One region of the Lysinibacillus sp. A1 genome, then DNA from elsewhere that is predicted to be linked to it. Evidence: riboswitches for the same ligand, from Rfam matches in the RefSeq annotation. Region 1 holds a riboswitch; each other region holds the start of a gene.

Region 1 (4,932 bases):
TCTGGCGACCAGACAGGAGAGCTTGTCCGATCGTCACCATAAGTCCATTGCTGAGGACGTTTGTCTTTTAAATTTAAATAAAATAAGTTAGATACATAGTCTTTTTTCTTCTCATCAATACGTGTCTCTACATACACTACCTCAGTCCCATCAGGTGAGAGCTGTGGATCTGCCACTGATTTCAAGTGATAAAGATCTTCTGGTTGAATCCCTTGTTTAGATGTCATGTTCTTGCTCCTTTGTATTGTCATTTTCTATGCTCTACTACAATATTTCGACACCCTAAGTATTATTCCTGCAACTCTATCGATTTTTTTACTAGTTCCCAATCAGCATTCATTTTTGTTCTGCGATAAAACTTATAAAAAGGTTCATTGGAACGAGCTTGGTTCTGATAGAGACGAATGATTTGTAGCAAAAAATCCTCAATATGATCAATCCCTACCCTTTTCGCGAAGAGAGTACCCGCCTGTGCCTTCGCCCCCATAGGGATGGCTCCTAAATAAACATCAAAGCTCTCATGCTGATAGACTAAACCAATATCATCATATGTAGGATTATAGCAAGCCGATGCACAGCCATTCACATTGACTCGTATTCTTGTAGGCACAGTTATACCGTCCAATGCCTGATAGAGTTGTTCTGTTTGAGGAACTGCCTCCATTTTTTCACCATCACAAAAATCACATGCCTTCATGGCAATATGAGGTCCTGAGGAAGCAACAAACAGTCCAGCCTCCTGTAAGGCATGGGTCGCTTCTGTCAGTTCGCTAGAGGGGATCGATAATAATATGCTATAGGAGGCCGAATATTTAATGGCCCCCTTCTCCCCTACAATTTCAGCTATTTTTTGAAACTGGGCTGGCGTATAATGCTTATTAATAATGCCAGGGCTTACCACTAATCGTGTATAACCACCTTGCTGATTTAGAGTTTCGAACGTTTTATCTGGTATGTTTTGACGAAATGCATTCATTGTTATCGCTCCTTAAGAAAAAGGAGCTAGCAAAGCGCTAGCTCGAATGTTTTTAAAAGTTGGCAGGGTAGAAGCCCTTGGCTAAAATTTGAATGGCCGCTGCAGCACGTACCCCTTCGGATGCCGCTGAAAGTGGAAGAATGACAAAACGATCATTTTTGACTGCTTCCATTTCCTTCAACGCTGGATCATTTTTTAAGAATTTTATCTTTTGTTCAGCAGTTGTTTCACCATAATCAATGACAACCACCACCTCTGGATTGCGATCTACTGCATCTTCCTTGGATACCGTTGTCCATCCTGACTCCACATCTCCAAAGATATTTTGACCACCAGCGATTGTTACTAGCTCATTCATAAAATTTTGACCAGCCGTGAATACATCTTTATCACCACTGTCAAAGACTAGCACACGTAAATTTTCACTGTCTTTTGGTAATTTCGCTTGAATTTCTTCGACATCTTTTGTCATCTGTTCAATTAATGCTTCACCGCGATCTTCCACGCGGAATATTTCCGCGATATGACGAATATCCGTGAAAATATCCTCTAATGTTGGCTTTGTCATATTGGAAGCCGTATGTAAATACGTATGAATTCCTAATTCTTCAAGCTCCTCTGGTGTTCCAACACCTTTCTCACCAAAGCCACTTTTCCAGCCTGCATACAAGAAATCTGCCTCGGCATCAATGACTTGCTCCTTTGTTGGATATTGATCTGAAAGAACTGGAACTTTATCGTAGGCTGCTTGAAGTGGCTCGTAGATTTTATCATCTAAATAAGCTGTCCCTACCATGGAATCCTCTAAGCCTAATGCAAGCATAATTTCTGTTACATGCTGATTTAGGCTAATGGCCTTTTTAGGTGCTTCCTTATAGGTTTGGGTAGTTTCATTATTTTCAATGATGATCTCAGATGCTGTCGCCTCAGACGGTTCAACTTTTTCAGTTTGTGTTGCTGATTCAGGCTTGTCCTTTGCGCCACACGCTCCTAATACAGCGATTAAGGCGATGACCATGACTAGCCAAATACTTCTCCATTTTTTCATGTCCTTTTCTCCTTTGTTGTCATAAATATAGAAAGAAATCAGAGACTTCTTTGCTACTAGGATAATTGGAAGGGCATAAAAAAACCCTCTTGTCGCCAAGAGAGTTGCATAGTGAAAAAACGGTATTAGTACCTTTATCACTATCCCCATCCTCGTGGTTCTTAGTTAACATACATATACTGGCAGGTATCCTGGCTTAGGTTCATCATCTATACGCCTTCCCATAGTAAAACTACAGTGGCATGCTGTATAGACTCCCCATTTACAGTTGCGGGACAGCATCGGAATTACACCGATTTCCCTTTTAAGCAAATGACTAAGGCCATTTGCACCAATATGTTCTATTTATGCTATTGATAGACTAGCAGTTCATGCGTTAATTCTAAATCAGTAATAGAATGCAAAAAATATAATCATCATTATATTAGCACTATTTCGACAAAAAGACGAATCATTTTACAAGATATAGTTGTGCTAGTATTCTGATACAATGAGAAGATAGCTACCTATAGAAACGAGGATATATTATGTACAAGACGATTGGGGTTCTTGCTCATGTTGATGCAGGAAAAACAACCTTTTCTGAGCAAGTGCTTTTTCATACAAATAGTATTCAAGCGCGGGGACGTGTCGATCATCAGGATGCCTATTTAGATAATCATGAGCTTGAGCGCAAACGGGGCATTACGATATTTGCCGAGCAAGGACGCATGACTATTGGCGACGATACATATACGCTGATTGATACACCAGGACATGTCGATTTCTCCCCAGAGATGGAGCGTGCCATCCGTGTCATGGATTATGCCATCATTATTATTAGTGCAGTAGAGGGTATTCAAGGTCATACTGAAACGGTATGGCAGCTTTTACGAAACTATCATGTCCCTACATTCTTTTTTATTAATAAAATAGATCGTGACGGAGCAGATGTAAGGGCTGTGATGACCCAGCTCCATAAAGATTTCTCGGAACATGTATTATTCGTCGATGAACCACTTCAGGAGAATTATGTTTCGAGCACAATCATGGAATGGCTAGCGGAGCGTGATGAAAATCTCCTGGATGCCTTTTTGAATGAAACTTTGGAGCATGGTCTGTGTATGAAGCAGCTACAATCGATGATTAAAAATGAATCCGCCTTCCCCTGCTTTACTGGTTCGGCATTAAAAGATGAAGGCATTCAAGAATTGATTGCTCAACTTCCACTCATAACGGGTACTCACTTCGCGCCGGAAGCACCGTTTCAAGGAGAAGTCTTTAAAATACGACATGATGGCCATCAGCGTCTAACATTCATCAAGGCTTTAACAGGAAAATTACATGTTCGAGATGAATTTACGTTTGGAGACCTTACAGAGAAAGTAACAGAAATTCGTCTTTATAACGGCAGTCGATTTGAAACTGTTCAGCATGTTGAGGCCGGTGAAATCTTCGCTGTTAAAGGACTCAGCCAGGCAAACATTGGCGATCACATTGGCAGTAACAGGCTATCACAACCCTATGAGCTTGTCCCTACATTACAGGCAAAAGTTCAATACGAGGGTGAGCAACATATTAAAGAAGTATTAAAGATTTTCCGTCTACTAGAGGCCGAGGAGCCATCATTGCGTGTCGTATGGCAGGAAAAGTTTCAGGAAATCCATGTGCATATAATGGGTGTCATTCAGTTAGAGGTCCTGATTGAAGTATTATTGAAGCGCTTTACACTAAACATCACTTTTGGGGAGCCGCAAATATTATATATGGAAACAATTGCGACAACCGTTACAGGCTACGGACATTTTGAACCACTTAAGCATTATGCAGAAATTCATTTATTAATGGAGCCAAATGAACGTGGGACAGGCATTACCTTTAGCAATGCCTGTCATGCAGATGATTTATCAGTGGGCAACCAACGCCTCGTAGAAAAGCACTTGTTTGAACGTGATCATCATGGCTTACTCACAGGCTACGCAGTAACAGATATTCATTTTACGCTCTTAACGGGACGTGGACATAATGAACATACGTCTGGCGGTGATTTCCGAGAAGCCACTTTCCGAGCTCTGCGCCAAGGACTGGAACAAGCACAGAACGTCCTGCTTGAGCCCTATTATCGCTTTAAAATGAAGGCTTCCAATGACTTTATCGGCCGTATGATGACCGACATTCAACAGGCTGCTGGCACCTTCGACGACCCTGTACTCACTGAAACAGACGTTGTATTAACAGGACGTGCACCAGTAGCGACCTTCATGAGCTATAGCACGATTTTTGCCGCCTATACAAATGGGAAAGGTGCGCTTACCCTCCAATTTGATGGCTATGATGTGTGTCATAATGCAGAAGAAGTAATAACTCAAATAGGCTATGATAAAAATGCCGACCCTGAATACAGTTCTTCCAGCATTTTTTGTGCAAAAGGTAAAGGCTATTCTGTCCCTTGGCAAGAGGCGCAAGCAGCCATGCATTGTCAGAGTTAAGTTCATGTACTAGCATGGCAAATCTGTTGAACTGGTACTTCAGATGAAGATAGAATATCTATACAAATAATAAAGCAAGCCCTCCGCTTCATGGAGGGCTTGCTTTTAAATGGCACCAACAGCTTTCTTTGAAGGCTTGTGCACCGGATAGGCAGGTTCAACCACCACGTAACCTTGTGTATTCATGAAGTCGATAACTACTTTTCCAGGCTGGCTTTTTAATATTTGTAGTTGATCAATTAATGTTAATAATAGCTCGTGTCCGTTCCCACGTGGATGCCAATTAAAGTGATAATCATTTAATTCCTGAACGGCTTGAAGAAACTGTGAGTATTCCTGCTGCACAAATGCGATTAGTTTATCCTGATGAGGAATTTGCTCTAAATCGTTCATATACGTTTCATAAAAACGGATGACAATCGAGCACAATAAATCATTGA
Region 2 (4,932 bases), on a different contig from region 1:
ATATGGTCTCCCATTAGTTTAGGCTCGACTACACGACGAATAATGAGTAAAATAGCAGCTAAGATGAATAATTTTACAGCAATAGATGTGTTTCCCATTAAAAGGTGATAAAGCCCCCATGGTGCTAAAATAATAATGGAGCCTAAAAAAGGGACAATATCTATTAGCCAAATAATAATGGTCATGGTTATGGCATATTTCGGCTGGATTAATAAAAGTCCAATAAGTGTAACGCCTCCGATAATGAAGCTTACAAATAAATGTGCTTTCATATAGCCGAATGTCGCATCCTTTAAACGGTTTAAAATAATTTTTATTTTCTTTGCTGTATTAGGCTTTAAATACTTATAAGTAATGCGCTTCAATTTCGGCAGATCTAGCATAAATAGGAATAGGGCAATCATATAGACGAGAAGACTGATAAATAGACTTGGAATCTCTGAAAAGAAGGCCGAAACTTTGCTATAATTAAAGAAGCTTAAAAACGTTTCTTCAATTTTCTTTATGAAATCCATTGTGGTTTTTTGAAGCGAAGTACTTACTTCAGGTGGAAAGTCTTCCGTGTATTTAGAAATATTTTCTTGCATATGAAGCCACATATCTGATAGCTTGGAAATATAATAGGGAGCTTGCTTAGACAATAAAATTATTTGCGTCATGATCTGCGTAATTGAAATATAGCAAATAATAGAAATGATAATGACACTCACTATGTATATAAAGGCAACTGCAATTTTTCGAGACATTTTCCAGCGCCTTTTAAAGAACATGACGATTGGTTCAAGGAAAAATGCGCTGATAGCTGCTAATATTAACGGCATAGATACCGGAATAATAAAGTAAGCGGCTATAATTAGGGACAGAATCACTAGCAATCGAAAAATCAATTTCCTAGCATTAAATTTATTCATAAACTCACCTTCTTTGCGAAAAAAATTAAGTTAAGTGTAACATAAATCAAGTTTTATGACGTTCTGAAACAATAAAGGTAGGGATAAATTATGGAAAAAGAGATTTTGCAACTTTTTAGTAATCTAACAGAGCGTGATCGAGATATTCAATATGAATCTTACGAGGAACTGATGAAAATTATGCAGGAGCCCGTAGATTGGACATATGCAGTGTGGGAACAGCTTGTACAAGCACTTACATATAAAAATGGGCATGCACGTGCACTTGCCGCACAAATTTTATGTGCTTTAGCTGCAAAAAGTGATCCCGAAGAAAGAGTATTAGAAGATTTTTTAAAGATTTGGGCAGTGACTTATGATGAAAAGCCCGTCACGGCAAGGCATACATTACAGGCTATTTGGAAAATTGGTTTAGCAGGCCAAGTACAAAGCGATTTAGTCGTATCTTATTTAGCCAAGAGATTTCAAACTTGTTTAGATGAAAAGCATCCTACTCTCATTCGCTATGATATTATTGTATCTTTAAAAAAATTATATGATCAAACGAGTGATCCTAAATTATTAGACATAGCACATCGCTTAATCAATGAAGAGCAAAATGTTAAATATAAAAAGAAATATAAGTCAGCCATCCGTTCTTAGTAACGAGATGGTGTTTTTTGTGCAAACCTTTGGTAATGAGGAGATTAGTCAACTATAATATATGAAAAAAACAAAAGGGGTTAGGGAATGAGCATTTATAATTATTTAGTACGAAAGCCGAATGGTGAAATTTTATCAATGGAAACTTTTCGAGGAAAAACAATGCTAATTGTTAACACGGCCAATCAATGCCGATTTACATATCAATTTGAAGACTTACAAAAAATGTACGATAAATATGGCAAAAATAATTTTGTCGTTCTAGGATTTCCTTGTGATCAGTTTGGCCATCAAAATCCTGAAGATGGAGAGGAAACTGCGCATCTTTGTAAGGTCAACTATGGAGTTACGTTTCCCATTTTTGAGCTAGTCCAAGTAAATGGTGAGACGACACATCCTTTATTTAATTATTTAAAACATGAAGTCGATTTTCGTGAATTTGGAAAAGCAAGCATGCAGGAGAAAATGCTTGCTGAGGCAATTGTTCAACTTGCTCCAAGCTTTTTAGATGGTCGTAATATTCGCTGGAATTTTACTAAATTCCTAGTAGATGCAAGCGGAAAAACCATAGCTCGCTTTGAGCCTACAGACTCACAGCTTGATATTGAGCAAGCAATTGAAAAAGTATTGTAGTAGAGTGATTTTATGGGAATTGAAATACGTCTAAAACGGCTATCATTTTTGTACGCAACTATTTTTTCCTATCAATCTATGATAAACTGCTTTACAAGTGAATTATTCTTGCAGAATAAAGGTGCTAGCTAGCATAATCGGGAATTCGGTATAAGCCGAAGCTGTTTCCGCAACTGTAAGTACAGCTATTATAAAGATGAACCACTGTTTCATAGGAAATGGGAAGGTTCTTTATAGCTCTTATAAATTTTATAGGAGCGTTGTACAAGCCAGGAGACCGACCTTTATTTGAACGTATAACAACTCTTCGGAAGCTAGGAGGATATACGGCAAATACATAGGCAGTGTCGTGTTTCTATGACAATCATTATGTTATTTTCGTCGTTCCTTTGCGTGAGGAGCGACGTTTTTTTATGTTCTATAAAAGTGAGGATTTTCATTAAGAAAAAGGGGGACAGCAGGTTGAAAAAAGATGCACGTTATTCTTGTTATCCTTTTATGCGAGAGAAGGCTTCAACTGTCGATTTTGAGATTCGCACAGATAGTTTAACAACGCATTTAGGGGTTGCGCTAGCTATAGTAAAGAAAGAGGATGTACAAGTTGTTGCAGATGATTTAATGCAGATTTTACCTATGGCTTATCATGTGAATGGCTCGGTTCGTGGGAAGCTAGCAGTTACAGATGAGGATCTATCCTGGTTAAGTGAGCGCTATGATTTTTATGTAAGTCATGTGAAGGAAGAGATTCAAAGTTTTGTTTTACCTCAAGGAACAGAGGCTGCTGCTGCTTTACATCTTTGTCGTAGTGAGGCGAAAAAATCATATCGAACTTTACACAAGGTTTCGGAAGAACGAGAGATACCGACTATTCTCTTCGATTATTTAGGCTTATTAGCCAATGTATGTTTTGTAATGGCTGTCTATACGAATCAACAAGCTGGAATAGCTGAAATTCCGTTTATGAGTAAATCATATCCAATGAAAAAGAAAAAGGTGAATAATAATGAAGAAACTATTTAATTTACAATGGCTATCGGTTTTATTGCTAGCGCTCGTTTTAGCAGGTTGTGGAACTGCGGAAGATACAAAAAATAAAAATGGTTCTCAAGATGAACAAAAGATTGAGCAAACAAGTTACAAAGTAACCGATGATCGTGGCGTAGAAATAGAGTTTAAGGAAGTGCCAAAAACAGTTGTGTCCTTACAACCAAGTAACACAGAAATTCTATTTGCATTAGGGGTTGGCGATAAAATTGTAGGTGCCACTGAATATGATACATATCCAGAAGCCGCCCAAAAAATCGAACGTGTTTCTGATACTGTGAATTATAACAGTGAGCGAATTTTAGCGTTAAAGCCAGATGTTGTTATTGCGTATACGATTGGTGAGAAGGATGCACTTAAGCCACTCGAGGATGCAGGAATTAAAGTATTTGTTATTCAATCAGCGGCTACATTTGATGATGTATATGGAGATATCGAACAAATTGCAGCTGTTATGGATGTTAAGGATAAAGGCAAGGCATTAAACGAGGAAATTAAAGCAAAAATCGCTGATGTGCAAACAAAGGTTAAGGAAGTAAAAACACCAAAAAATGTTTATTTAGAAATTAGTCCGAAGCCAGAAATATATACAGCAGGCTCTAGCACTTTCCAACAAGAAATATTAAATGCGGCAAATGTAAAGAATGTGTTTGCAGATTTAGATGGCTGGAAGCAAGTATCTGAGGAAGATGTAATTGCGAGAAATCCAGACGTCATTTTAACAACAGTCAACTATACAGAAAATCCAATTGGAGAAATCCTTGCTCGTGATGGGTGGAATACGGTAACAGCTATTCAAAACAAGGCAGTTCAGTCCCTTGACACAGATATCTCAAATCGTCCAGGTCCACGTATCGGTGAAGCAGTTGAGCTTGTTGTTAAAGCTGTGTATCCAGAGTTATATAAATAAGATCGTAGAAAATGCTAGTTGTTTATTACAGCTAGCATTTTTTATTTTATTACCTAGTGTGAAAATTGGTATTCATGTAGTTTGTTCGATAGAATAAAGGTAAGAACGCTTATTAATATAGGGAGGTGTAGTTCAGTGAAGCAAGTACAAAAAAATATTCCGTTTGAGGCCGTTTATAATTTCCGAGATATGGGGGGATATCAAACGAGAGATGGGCGTGTTATAAGAAATGGCTTATTTTATCGCTCTGCCGCACTTGGTAAAATGACATCGACAGATAAAGAATTATTTGAAACATTAGGTATTAAAACAATTTTTGATTATCGTGACACAAATGAAGTACAACATAATCCTAATCCTGTGTTTCCACAAACTCGATATATTCAAATCCCTGCGAAGGGAAAGCATGCATTTGAAATGCCAACCAATACAGGTGGTAGAGAATTTTATAAAGTAGTTAACGCTGATATGTTCAAGGAATTTTATGCACAAATGCCTTTTCATAATCCCTCTTTTAAAGAATTAATGACGACTATACAAGACCCTGATAATTTAGGGCTAGTCCATCATTGCGCAGTTGGAAAAGACCGAACAGGAATTGGCGGAGCTCTTATTTTATTGGCTTTAGACGTACCTGAAGAGACCATTATGGAAGATTATTTAAATACGAATATTCATTTGCGTCCCATGGTAGAAAGAATGGCTCAAACGATCCAGCACCAGTATAATGAACAAGAATTACAGCAATTTTATGCATTAATGTCCGCTCGTGAGGATTATTTACAGGCAGCG
Region 3 (4,932 bases), on a different contig from region 1:
ACGTTATGGGCAGATGAGGCAAGATTAGAGCAAATAATAATTAATCTATTAAATAACGCATTGACCTATTGCGGACAGGGAGATACTACCACGGTAGATGTAAAGAAGGTCAATGGCGTAATAACGATCATAATTCGAGATACAGGAAGAGGGATTCCCAACAAGGATTTACCGTTTATTTTTGAGCGCTTTTACCGCGTAGAAAAATCTAGAAGTCGTGCATTGGGTGGTTCTGGACTAGGACTTGCCATTGTCAAGGAACTCGTACATGCTCATGGGGGAGAAGTGACGGTTAAAAGTGAACTAAATAAAGGGACCGTTTTTGAATTATCGTTTAAAGGAGTAGGAGCGGATGAAAACCATTTTATGCATAGACGATGAACCAAGAATGTTAGATTTATTGACTCTTTACTTAGAGCCCAGTTTTCAATGTAGAGCAATGTCTTCCATTCAAGATGCGCTCATTTATCTAGAGGAAGAGCATGTGGATTTAGTTCTTTTGGATATTATGATGCCAGAGATGGATGGATTTCAAGTGTGTGAAGAAATCAGGAAGTTTTGGCATGTGCCTATCATCATGCTTACGGCTAAAGGAGAGCATTCAGATATTGTAAAAGGTTTAAACATGGGGGCAGATGATTATATAGTAAAGCCTTTTGATGAGGAAGAGCTATTAGCACGTATACATGCTGTATTAAGGAGAACCAAGATAGAAGACAAGGTGGTTGTCTTTGAGGGGTTATGCTTAGATAAAGAATCCTTTGAATTATATTATCAACAAGAGGCAATCCCATTAACACCAAAAGAATTTTCCATGATGTCCTTATTTCTAGATTATCAAAATAAAGTGTTTTCTAGAGAACATCTTATTAACACAGTTTGGGGTTATCATGTATCCATTGAGGATCGCACTATCGATTCCCATGTCCGTAATTTACGAGAAAAATTAAGGAAAAGTGGATTTCCTGCTGATGATTACTTGCAAACCGTTTGGGGAATCGGCTATAAATGGCAGAAGTTTGCGGATCGCAAGACTTTAGAACATAAAAACTAAAAAACAACCTCTGCCAAATATACTGGGAGAGGTTGTTCAGATTATTGCGCTGTTAACTCATCTTCTGTTACCCATTTATGATTTTTCACTGCTTCACCATTCGTGGTTGAAATGTAATCAATCATATAAACTGTGGTTGGTACAGCTTCTTCAATGCGGACGGTTGCGTTTTTCATGCCTTCCATATGAGTAGCAGTCGTTTTTACCTCTGTACCAGGGGATAGTGGTGCTTCCCCTATATCCATTAATTCTTCATGGATAATCCATTTATGATTCTCTACACGTTTGCCACCTGATGTTGGATCATAAGAAATGATATAGGCTGTAGTTTTATAGGCACCAACAATCGTCGCTTCGGCACCCTTCATACCCTCCATATGCCCATCTGTCATCATAGCGGTACTTCCAACCGGAAATGCTGGATCTTCAGCTTTTCTTAATGTAGCCGGTACTTCTGCTGAGCTAGAATGGTTCATTGTGGAGTGATCCATTTCTGTTTGTTGCTCAGTCTCAGGAGTATTGTCTGAAGTTGATGAAGGCTCCGTTTTATCTTCAGAGCAAGCGGATAAAGTAAGTAAAGCAACTGCTGATAATAGTCCACCTGACCATCTTCGCTTGAATATCATATGAGATCCTCCTTTCTATTTGCCCTTACTGTAACAAACAAATATGCAGAAAAGATGGACATTCATTATTACAAAAAACTTCTTTAGTCTATTGACTAAAGAAGTGGATGGAAGCGTTATTGAATGGGCATGATTTTCAATGATTTTTGTAGTCGGTACGCTAACATACCAGCGAAAATAGCTAAAATAATATCTTTTGGGAGTGGGGAATCATCCAGAGCCATGCTAATCCATAGGAAAAATCCTCTGGCGCACTGGCCCATAGTTTATACGCAATAAACATCCAGTTTGTACCTACTAAGTAATTGATAGCAGTTGCGATGAATGCGGCTAGCATAAAGCTTTTCTTTGTACCACTTCGCTCTACCATTAAACCGGCAACATATGCTGCTAAAATAAAGGTGATAATGAATCCAAATGTAGGGCTTAATAGTTGACTGAACCCTCCACCAAAGTGAGCAAAGACAGGTGCTCCTGCTAATCCAATACACATATAGACAGTGCAGGCAAGCGCTCCCCTCCTACTACCCAAAATAAGTCCAGCTAAAATGGCAAAAAAGGTTTGTAGAGTAATCGGCACTCCTCCCACTGTCATAAAGGGCACAAAGGAAGTTATATTGGCACCGATCATCATGAGGGTGGAAAATAATCCAATATATGCAATATCTACAGTCTTTAATTTTGGATGGCTTTGTTCGGATACTGTTGACATGACTTCACCTCTAATTTCAAAGTATTTATCGTTAGTGTAAAAACGAAAACAAATGTGTTAACTTTATTGTAAGTATAGGTTAACTTAAGCGTGTTGGAAATTACTTGTAGACTAACTATCTATAAAACTGTATGATAGAATCGTCATAATTTTTTAACTTAACATACTATTGGTGTGACATTTTAAACAATGTCGCTTAAAAGGGAAGTCGGTGGAAGTCCGACGCTGTCCCGCAACTGTAACGAGGAGTCCTATCATGTTTATTTGCCACTGTTAAAAATGGGAAGGCTATTTATAGGATGATGAATCGAAGTCAGGAGACCTGCCAATAAGTAATACCTGTAATGCCCACGAGGATGCAAGCAATTACGGACAATAGCTGGATTTTCTGACTTTGTTTATTCGAGGGTATTTTTGTGCGTATTTTTGCATGAAATGCCCTTTTTTTATTGAGTGTCATCTGAAGTAAGATCATCTGACCTACATTATGCGAACGTATATTTAATTGCTTCATTCATCATCTTAGTAGGAGTTTAATGAATGAATAAAAAATTTATGTTATTTTCTTTAGTGCTTCTTTTCGTATTAATTGTATCCATGACATTTGCTGTAATGGTTGGATCTGTTTCGGTGACGCCATTATATGTATGGAAAGTAATTCTTTCGAAATTACCATTTATACAACACACTATAGAGCAAGATTGGAGTCGCTCACAGGAAATTATTATTTGGCAAATAAGAGTACCTCGCGTTATCCTTGCCGCTATTGTAGGAGCGGGTTTAGCCATTGCAGGGGCAGCGATTCAGGCACTTGTACGAAATTCCATTGCGGATCCATATATTTTAGGAATTTCTTCAGGAGCAGCAGTTGGAGCAACTTCAGTAATTATTTTAGGTGCTTTTTCATTTTTAGGTATCTACGCACTTTCTGTATCAGCCTTTATAGGGTCTTTGCTCGCAATTGGTTTAGTGTTTTTCTTATCGCGCGTAGGTGGCCGTGTCTCGATTTTTCGCTTGCTATTGGCAGGGATGGCAGTTTCCTTTATATTAACGGCCATTTCTAATTTTATATTAATGATGTCAAAGCAAGAGGGTGCTTTAAAGGCTGTTATGTTTTGGATGTTAGGCAGCTTAGCGGGAGCAAAATGGAATAATATTATTATTCCAGCCTCCATCTTTTTCATTGTGTTTGGGCTTTTATGGCTATTCTATCGAAATTTAAATTTGCTATTACTTGGGGAAGAGGCAGCAGTAACATTAGGGGTGAATCTTCAACGATTTCGCATACAGCTCATTTTACTTGTCTCACTTTTAACGGGGGTACTTGTAGCAGTGAGCGGTTCTATCGGATTTGTGGGATTAATTATTCCGCATATAGTACGATTAATTGTCGGTTCTAACTATAAATATGTAATACCGGTCAGTGCTTTATTCGGAGGGATTTTCTTAGTTTGGGCAGATGCATTAGCTCGAATTATTATTGCTCCACAGGAAATGCCAATTGGTATTATTACAGCCTTTTGTGGGGGACCGTTTTTCATTTGGTTACTCCGTCGTAATAATTATTCTTTCGGTGAAGGAGATTAACTTCCATGACATTAGAAGCAAAACAAGTATCATTCTCCATTTACGATCAGCGAATACTTCATGAGGTAAGTGTAAAAATAAAGGAAAAGCAATTTGTCGGGTTAATTGGCCCCAATGGTAGTGGGAAGTCGACATTGCTTAAAAATATGTATCGTCTCCTAAAGCCTGAAAGTGGGACAGTCTTGTTAAATGAACAAGATATTTTAAAGCAATCTAGTAAATCCATTGCTAAAAATTTAGCCGTTGTTAGTCAAGAAACACCCGTATTATTTGACTTTACTGTTCATGATTTAGTCAGTATGGGAAGGACTCCACATAAAAAGCTATTAGAGCTTGATCAGGAGCAAGATTTTCAAATTGTAAAAGATGCTTTGAAGCAAACGGGCATATTGCACCTAGCGAAACGAAGCTTTAGCTCACTTTCCGGTGGGGAGAAGAAGCGTGTTATGGTGGCAAGAGCACTCGCTCAGCAAGCACAGATACTTATATTAGATGAACCAACAAATCATTTAGATATTCAACATCAACTTCAACTGATGGATTTAATTCAAACTTTGCATCTAACAGTAGTAGCCGCTCTCCATGACTTGAATATCGCCGCCATGTACTGTGACCAAATTTATGTTTTACAGCGCGGACGCATTGTTTGCCATGGTACACCAGAAGAAGTACTTACACCATCATTGTTGCGAGAAGTATTTGGAGTATTTGCTGATATTCAAACACATTCACTGACGGGTAGGCCGTATCTTACATACGTCCCTGAACAATTTGCAAGAGGGGGCAACCTTATTTAGTTTGCCACGATCATTCAACACCATCTAATAAAAAAGGGCGCCATTTCATCTAAGAGGGCGCCCTTTGTCATCTACTATTAAGATACCGCTTTTAAACCTGCAACTCCAATGATAATTGCAATGATGCTGATGATTCGTGCAAGGTTTTTAGATTCC
Region 4 (4,932 bases), on a different contig from region 1:
ACGGAGTTACTTTTCTAAAGTGAATAGATGTACTTCAATTAACGGTGCTTAGACAGTATTTCAAACATTCAAACCAAAAATTTGACGAGAAAAAAATAAATAGATATTATAGATATGTTAAGTCCTTAATAGAGTGATTAGACCCAACCAGCTAAACTGTATCTTTTTTATTGAGATCAAGGACTAATATATAATGGGCTTAACAAATGGAACGAAAAAGATATCATACATATAATTAGCGGTGTCTTTTGCCTTAATTGTAGATATTAAAGGTCTTTAATATATTGTGGTGTGGAGGGAAATAATGATGAATCAATATGATTGTATGATTATAGGTGGAGGCCCTGCTGGGTTAAGTGCTGCCTTAACATTAGGAAGAGCGCGCAGAAAGGTTGCACTAGTTGATAATGGAACAAATCGAAATCGTGTAACTCAGGAGTCACATGGTTTTTTAACAAGAGATGGGATAAAGCCACAAGAATTTAAGAATCTCGCAAGTAAAGATATAGAATCTTATCCTTCTATAACAATGATGGATCAAACCGTCAGAGAAATAATTAAAGATGATATAACTGGTTTATTTCTAGTCAATACTTCGGAAAATAAATCTTATATATCTGAAAAAATACTGTTAGCTACTGGAATACAAGAGGAATTTCCTCTCCCGCAAATCAGACAATATTATGGTAAAAGTTTATTTAGCTGTCCATATTGCGATGGTTGGGAGCTGCGAGACAAGCCATTGGCTATCATTGCAGAAAACGAGGAGCATATTAGTCATATGACGAAATTGGTTTTTAATTGGTCACAGGATTTAATCGTTTTTACGAATGGTCATCAACTTTCTGAGAAGGTTCAAAATGATTTTGAACAAAAGAAAATTAAGGTGTATACAAATACTATTAAAGATTTACATGGGGATGATGGTAACTTATCGAGTGTTGAATTAGAAACAGGTGAAAATATTTTAAGAGCTGGTGGATTTGTTGTGCCAAGTTTTTATCGTCCCAATAAATTTGCTAAACAGCTAAATTGTCAAGTTGATGAAAATGGAACAGTTATGACTGATGGTGCTGGACGTACAACTGCGGCTGGGATATATACTGCAGGTGAAACGGAAAAGGGTGGTCCCTCTTCTTTAATGATTGCAGCTGCGGAAGGTTTTAAGGCTGCTACAAGCATAAATATGGATATAACAATAGAAAGGTTTTAAATTTATGGTTAGCTGATGAGTCATATAAAATTCATCAGCTATTTTTAATAGGACTAATCAAGCTGGCGGAGAATGAACTTGAATATGTTATACTATAAATAAATATAGAATAACTAGAAAAGGTACATATTCATTGTAAATTAGTTGAAAAGGGTAGAACGATTGGTTTCCTCGCGCCTGTAGGTTGAGCACATTTTAGTAGTCGTCGTTATGTTATGACGAAACGAAAATGTGTCATCATCGCAAGAGAGGGGTCCTACTTTAGACTAGTACAATAAAAAAATTTACGAAGATAGGATGTATGGAGTAGGATGCGAGATTTACATCATACTCATAGTTTTACACATAATTGCATCTTTACTGTAAAGGAAAGATGCCTTTTTTATGTATAAAATTACTAGGGTGGCTACGTTTTTAGGTAAATAAGCGACTATTATTTTACTTCTTATTTTTTAATAAAATAATGCTATCGCATTCGTGCTTATATGATTATATTTTAGTTCGTTCTTACAAGGATATGTCAGAAAATATGAATAGTCTCAAATTGATGAACTTTTATTTCTCGATTTACTTTTTATATAAAGGATGGTACACTTAAAACTATCGAAAAACAATATATTGTGTTCGTTTTGTGTAGGTACTACTATATGTAGTTTAATAGGGAAGTTCGGTACTATTCCGACGCTGTCCCCGCAACTGTTAAGCTGACGATGATTATAACCACTGTGCATTCGCATGGGAAGGAAATCAGAGATTGAAGCAAAGCCAGGAGACCTGCCTATATAAAACAAATTTATCATTTCTTCGGGGATTAAGAGATGGGAACGTCAGTATTTTTAGTATGTTAACGTTTCCATTTAAGCTATCTCTCTAGAAGAGGTAGCTTTTTTATTTTATGAAAAGAGGGATTACTATGAAACTTTATACGAAAACAATCTGTCCAAAATGCCTATGGGTAAAATCCGAATTACAACGAGCAGGACTTGAAGCAGAAATTGTTAATATTGATCATGATGAACAAGCGAAACAAACAATTATAGATGCAGGTTTTTTAAGTGTGCCTGTTTTAGAGGTGGATGAAACATTTATAGGTGATGTTCAGGAAATTGTTTCTCGTATTGAGATGATCACACTATGATCGTTTACGCTAGTCGTACAGGAAATGTCCGTAATGTAGTTTCTAAATTAAGGGCAGAATCTATTGAACTCTCTGAGGAATTAAGCTTGAATAAGCCTTATCTTTTAATTACATATACAGATGGATTAGGTGACATTCCAGCAAAAGTCCAACGTTTTTTAGAAAAAAATAGAGATTTTTGTAAAGGAGTAGTTGCTAGTGGCAATAGTAACTTCGGACATCATGTATTTGGTGGTGCTGGGGAGAAAATTGCTACTACCTATCATGTACCCTTAGTGAGGAAATTAGATTTGCGTGGCAATCAAACAGATTATGAAGCAATACAAACGTTTTATGAAACGAGGGTAATGGGATGAAAACTTATTTAAAGCTTAATAATGACGTACTGAATCGTTATAGTACAACGGGGCTACTAGAGTTAGAAAAGGACCGTGAGGCTACTCGCCGCTACTTTTTAGAATATGTCAACGTACGTTTACGTTATTTTATAGATATAGAGGAAAAAATCCGCTATTTAGTGGATGAGGGATACTACGAAAAAGATTTTATCGACATGTACGAGATGGATTTTATAAAGAAGCTGTACAAAAAAGCATATGATTATAATTTCCGCTTCCCGTCATTTATGAGTGCAAGCAAATTTTATGACAGCTATGCTATGAAAAGTCGTGATGGTGAAGAAATCTTAGAAAAATATGAGGACCGTATTGTCATTATTGCTTTGTACTTAGCACAAGGGAACACAGTGCTAGCAAAACGTTCTGTTGAAGCAATGATGGAAGCCTATCAGCCTGCAACACCTACTGCATTAAATAGTGGGAAAAAAGCCCGTGGTGAATTAGTAAGCTGCTTTAAATTATCAATGGATGACTCTATGAATAGTATTGCTGAAAATATTGGCTATTGTTTAGAGCTTTCACGCCTAGGCGGAGGGGTCGGGGTCAACTTAACGGATTTACGTCCTTTAGGTGATCCAATTAAAGAAATACTAAATCGTGCAAGTGGTGTTATCCCAGTTGCAAAATTATTAGAAAACTCATTTAGTTATTCTAATCAGCTTGGTCAACGAAATGGCTCAGGAGTTGTCTATCTAAATATTTTCCATGCAGATATAGAGAATTTCATTTCATCAAAAAAACCAAATGCTGATGATAAAATTCGCCTCGCAACACTATCAACAGGAATTATTATTCCAAGTATTTTCTTCGATCTGATGAAACGTGATAAAGATATAGTGTTATTTAGTCCATATGATATTTTTAAAGTATATGGTAAACGAATGTCGGAAATTTCAATTTCAGAAATGTACTATGAACTACTTGATAATCCTAAAATCCGTAAAATTAAACGTTTGAATGCGCGTAGACTCTATACTGAGGTGAAAAAAGCTCAATTTGAATCAGGTTATCCTTTTGAAATTTTTGATGATAATGTCAATGAAGTACATCCACTAAAAAATATCGGTCGTGTAAAAATGTCAAACCTATGTACTGAAATCTTACAAGTTCAAGAAACTAGTGTCATTACAGATCAAGATCAGCCTAACGAATATGGGTTAGATGTGTCGTGTAATTTAGGGTCAATTGATATTCATGCAGCGAGTAAAGTAAATGATTTTGAAACATTAATCGATACAGCTATGCACTTATTAACAAATGTGTCACAAATGACATACATCAAAAATGTCCCATCAGTGGCAAAAGCGAATCGATTAATGCACTCAGTAGGGCTAGGTTGTATGAATCTCCATGGACATCTTGTTACGGAGGGCATCATGTATGGCTCGAAAGATTCTATTGATTTCATGGACCGCTTTATGGAAGCAATGAACTATTATTCGCTTAAATCATCGATGGAAATGGCTAAAGAAAAAGCAGAAACGTTCTACCGATTTGAAGATAGCGATTATGCTTCAGGTAGCTATTTTGATCAATATGTAAATAAGAATGAAGAAGAGCTATCACCCGCTGTGTTAAAAGCACTTGGCAACATTCCAATTATCACTAATAAAATGTGGGAATTATTAAAGGAAGATGTTATGGAATATGGTCTATTTCATTCATATCGTTTAGCGATAGCACCAACAGGCAGTATTTCGTATATTCGTAGCTGTACGGCATCCATTTCTCCTTGTACAGAGCGTGTAGAGGTTCGTGATTATGCAGATAGTCGCACGATTTATCCAATGCCACATTTAACAAACGAAAACAGTCATTTATATGTAGAGGCCTATGATGTTGATCCTTATGATTTAATTGATTTATATGCAGCTTCTCAAAAACACGTTGACCAAGGTATTTCAATGACTCTTTATGTCACTGACAATTGGACAACAGAACAACTAGCTAAAGTATACATTTATGCATGGGTTAAAGGGATCAAGTCCGTTTACTATGTTCGTCAACGATTACAAAGCTTAGAGGAGTGTGTAGCATGTCAAATATAGTGTATGAGGCAGTCAACTGGAATAAGGCAACTAGTGAACTTGCTCAAATTTTCTGGGACCAGCAATGGAAGCAAATTTGGTTTCCAGAAGAAATTGCAGTGAGTAAAGATATTAAGCAGTGGAAAAGTTTTGAGC

Evidence for each region. Region 1 has a riboswitch for cobalamin ahead of PI85_RS07560 (ABC transporter substrate-binding protein). Riboswitches for the same ligand answer to the same signal wherever they lie in the genome.
Region 2: it holds a riboswitch for cobalamin, as region 1 does, so the genes downstream of both, PI85_RS02690 (hypothetical protein) here and PI85_RS07560 (ABC transporter substrate-binding protein) in region 1, are expected to answer to the same signal.
Region 3: it holds a riboswitch for cobalamin, as region 1 does, so the genes downstream of both, PI85_RS20335 (iron ABC transporter permease) here and PI85_RS07560 (ABC transporter substrate-binding protein) in region 1, are expected to answer to the same signal.
Region 4: it holds a riboswitch for cobalamin, as region 1 does, so the genes downstream of both, PI85_RS03720 (glutaredoxin) here and PI85_RS07560 (ABC transporter substrate-binding protein) in region 1, are expected to answer to the same signal.

The regions. Positions count from the first base shown of each region.
Region 1 covers NZ_JSZM01000010.1:64,571-69,502, reverse strand. The annotation lists gene PI85_RS07570 (S9 family peptidase) at 1-227, opposite strand, end outside; gene PI85_RS07565 (precorrin-3B methylase) at 290-976, opposite strand; gene PI85_RS07560 (ABC transporter substrate-binding protein) at 1,029-2,024, opposite strand; cobalamin riboswitch at 2,188-2,375, opposite strand; gene PI85_RS07555 (translation factor GTPase family protein) at 2,552-4,492, shown strand; gene PI85_RS07550 (hypothetical protein) at 4,598-4,932, opposite strand, start outside.
Region 2 covers NZ_JSZM01000004.1:136,185-141,116, forward strand. The annotation lists gene ytvI (sporulation integral membrane protein YtvI) at 1-911, opposite strand, end outside; gene PI85_RS02680 (hypothetical protein) at 1,002-1,553, shown strand; gene PI85_RS02685 (glutathione peroxidase) at 1,641-2,186, shown strand; cobalamin riboswitch at 2,289-2,487, shown strand; gene PI85_RS02690 (hypothetical protein) at 2,649-3,206, shown strand; gene PI85_RS02695 (ABC transporter substrate-binding protein) at 3,190-4,140, shown strand; gene PI85_RS02700 (tyrosine-protein phosphatase) at 4,276-4,932, shown strand, end outside.
Region 3 covers NZ_JSZM01000032.1:61,046-65,977, forward strand. The annotation lists gene PI85_RS20315 (ATP-binding protein) at 1-381, shown strand, start outside; gene PI85_RS20320 (response regulator transcription factor) at 353-1,054, shown strand; gene PI85_RS20325 (YdhK family protein) at 1,096-1,680, opposite strand; partial or broken gene PI85_RS20330 (biotin transporter BioY) at 1,797-2,392, opposite strand; cobalamin riboswitch at 2,546-2,737, shown strand; gene PI85_RS20335 (iron ABC transporter permease) at 2,933-3,979, shown strand; gene PI85_RS20340 (ABC transporter ATP-binding protein) at 3,985-4,776, shown strand; gene PI85_RS20345 (multidrug efflux SMR transporter) at 4,854-4,932, opposite strand, start outside.
Region 4 covers NZ_JSZM01000005.1:113,645-118,576, reverse strand. The annotation lists gene PI85_RS03725 (NAD(P)/FAD-dependent oxidoreductase) at 308-1,213, shown strand; cobalamin riboswitch at 1,832-2,010, shown strand; gene PI85_RS03720 (glutaredoxin) at 2,127-2,351, shown strand; gene nrdI (class Ib ribonucleoside-diphosphate reductase assembly flavoprotein NrdI) at 2,348-2,707, shown strand; gene nrdE (class 1b ribonucleoside-diphosphate reductase subunit alpha) at 2,704-4,797, shown strand; gene nrdF (class 1b ribonucleoside-diphosphate reductase subunit beta) at 4,785-4,932, shown strand, end outside.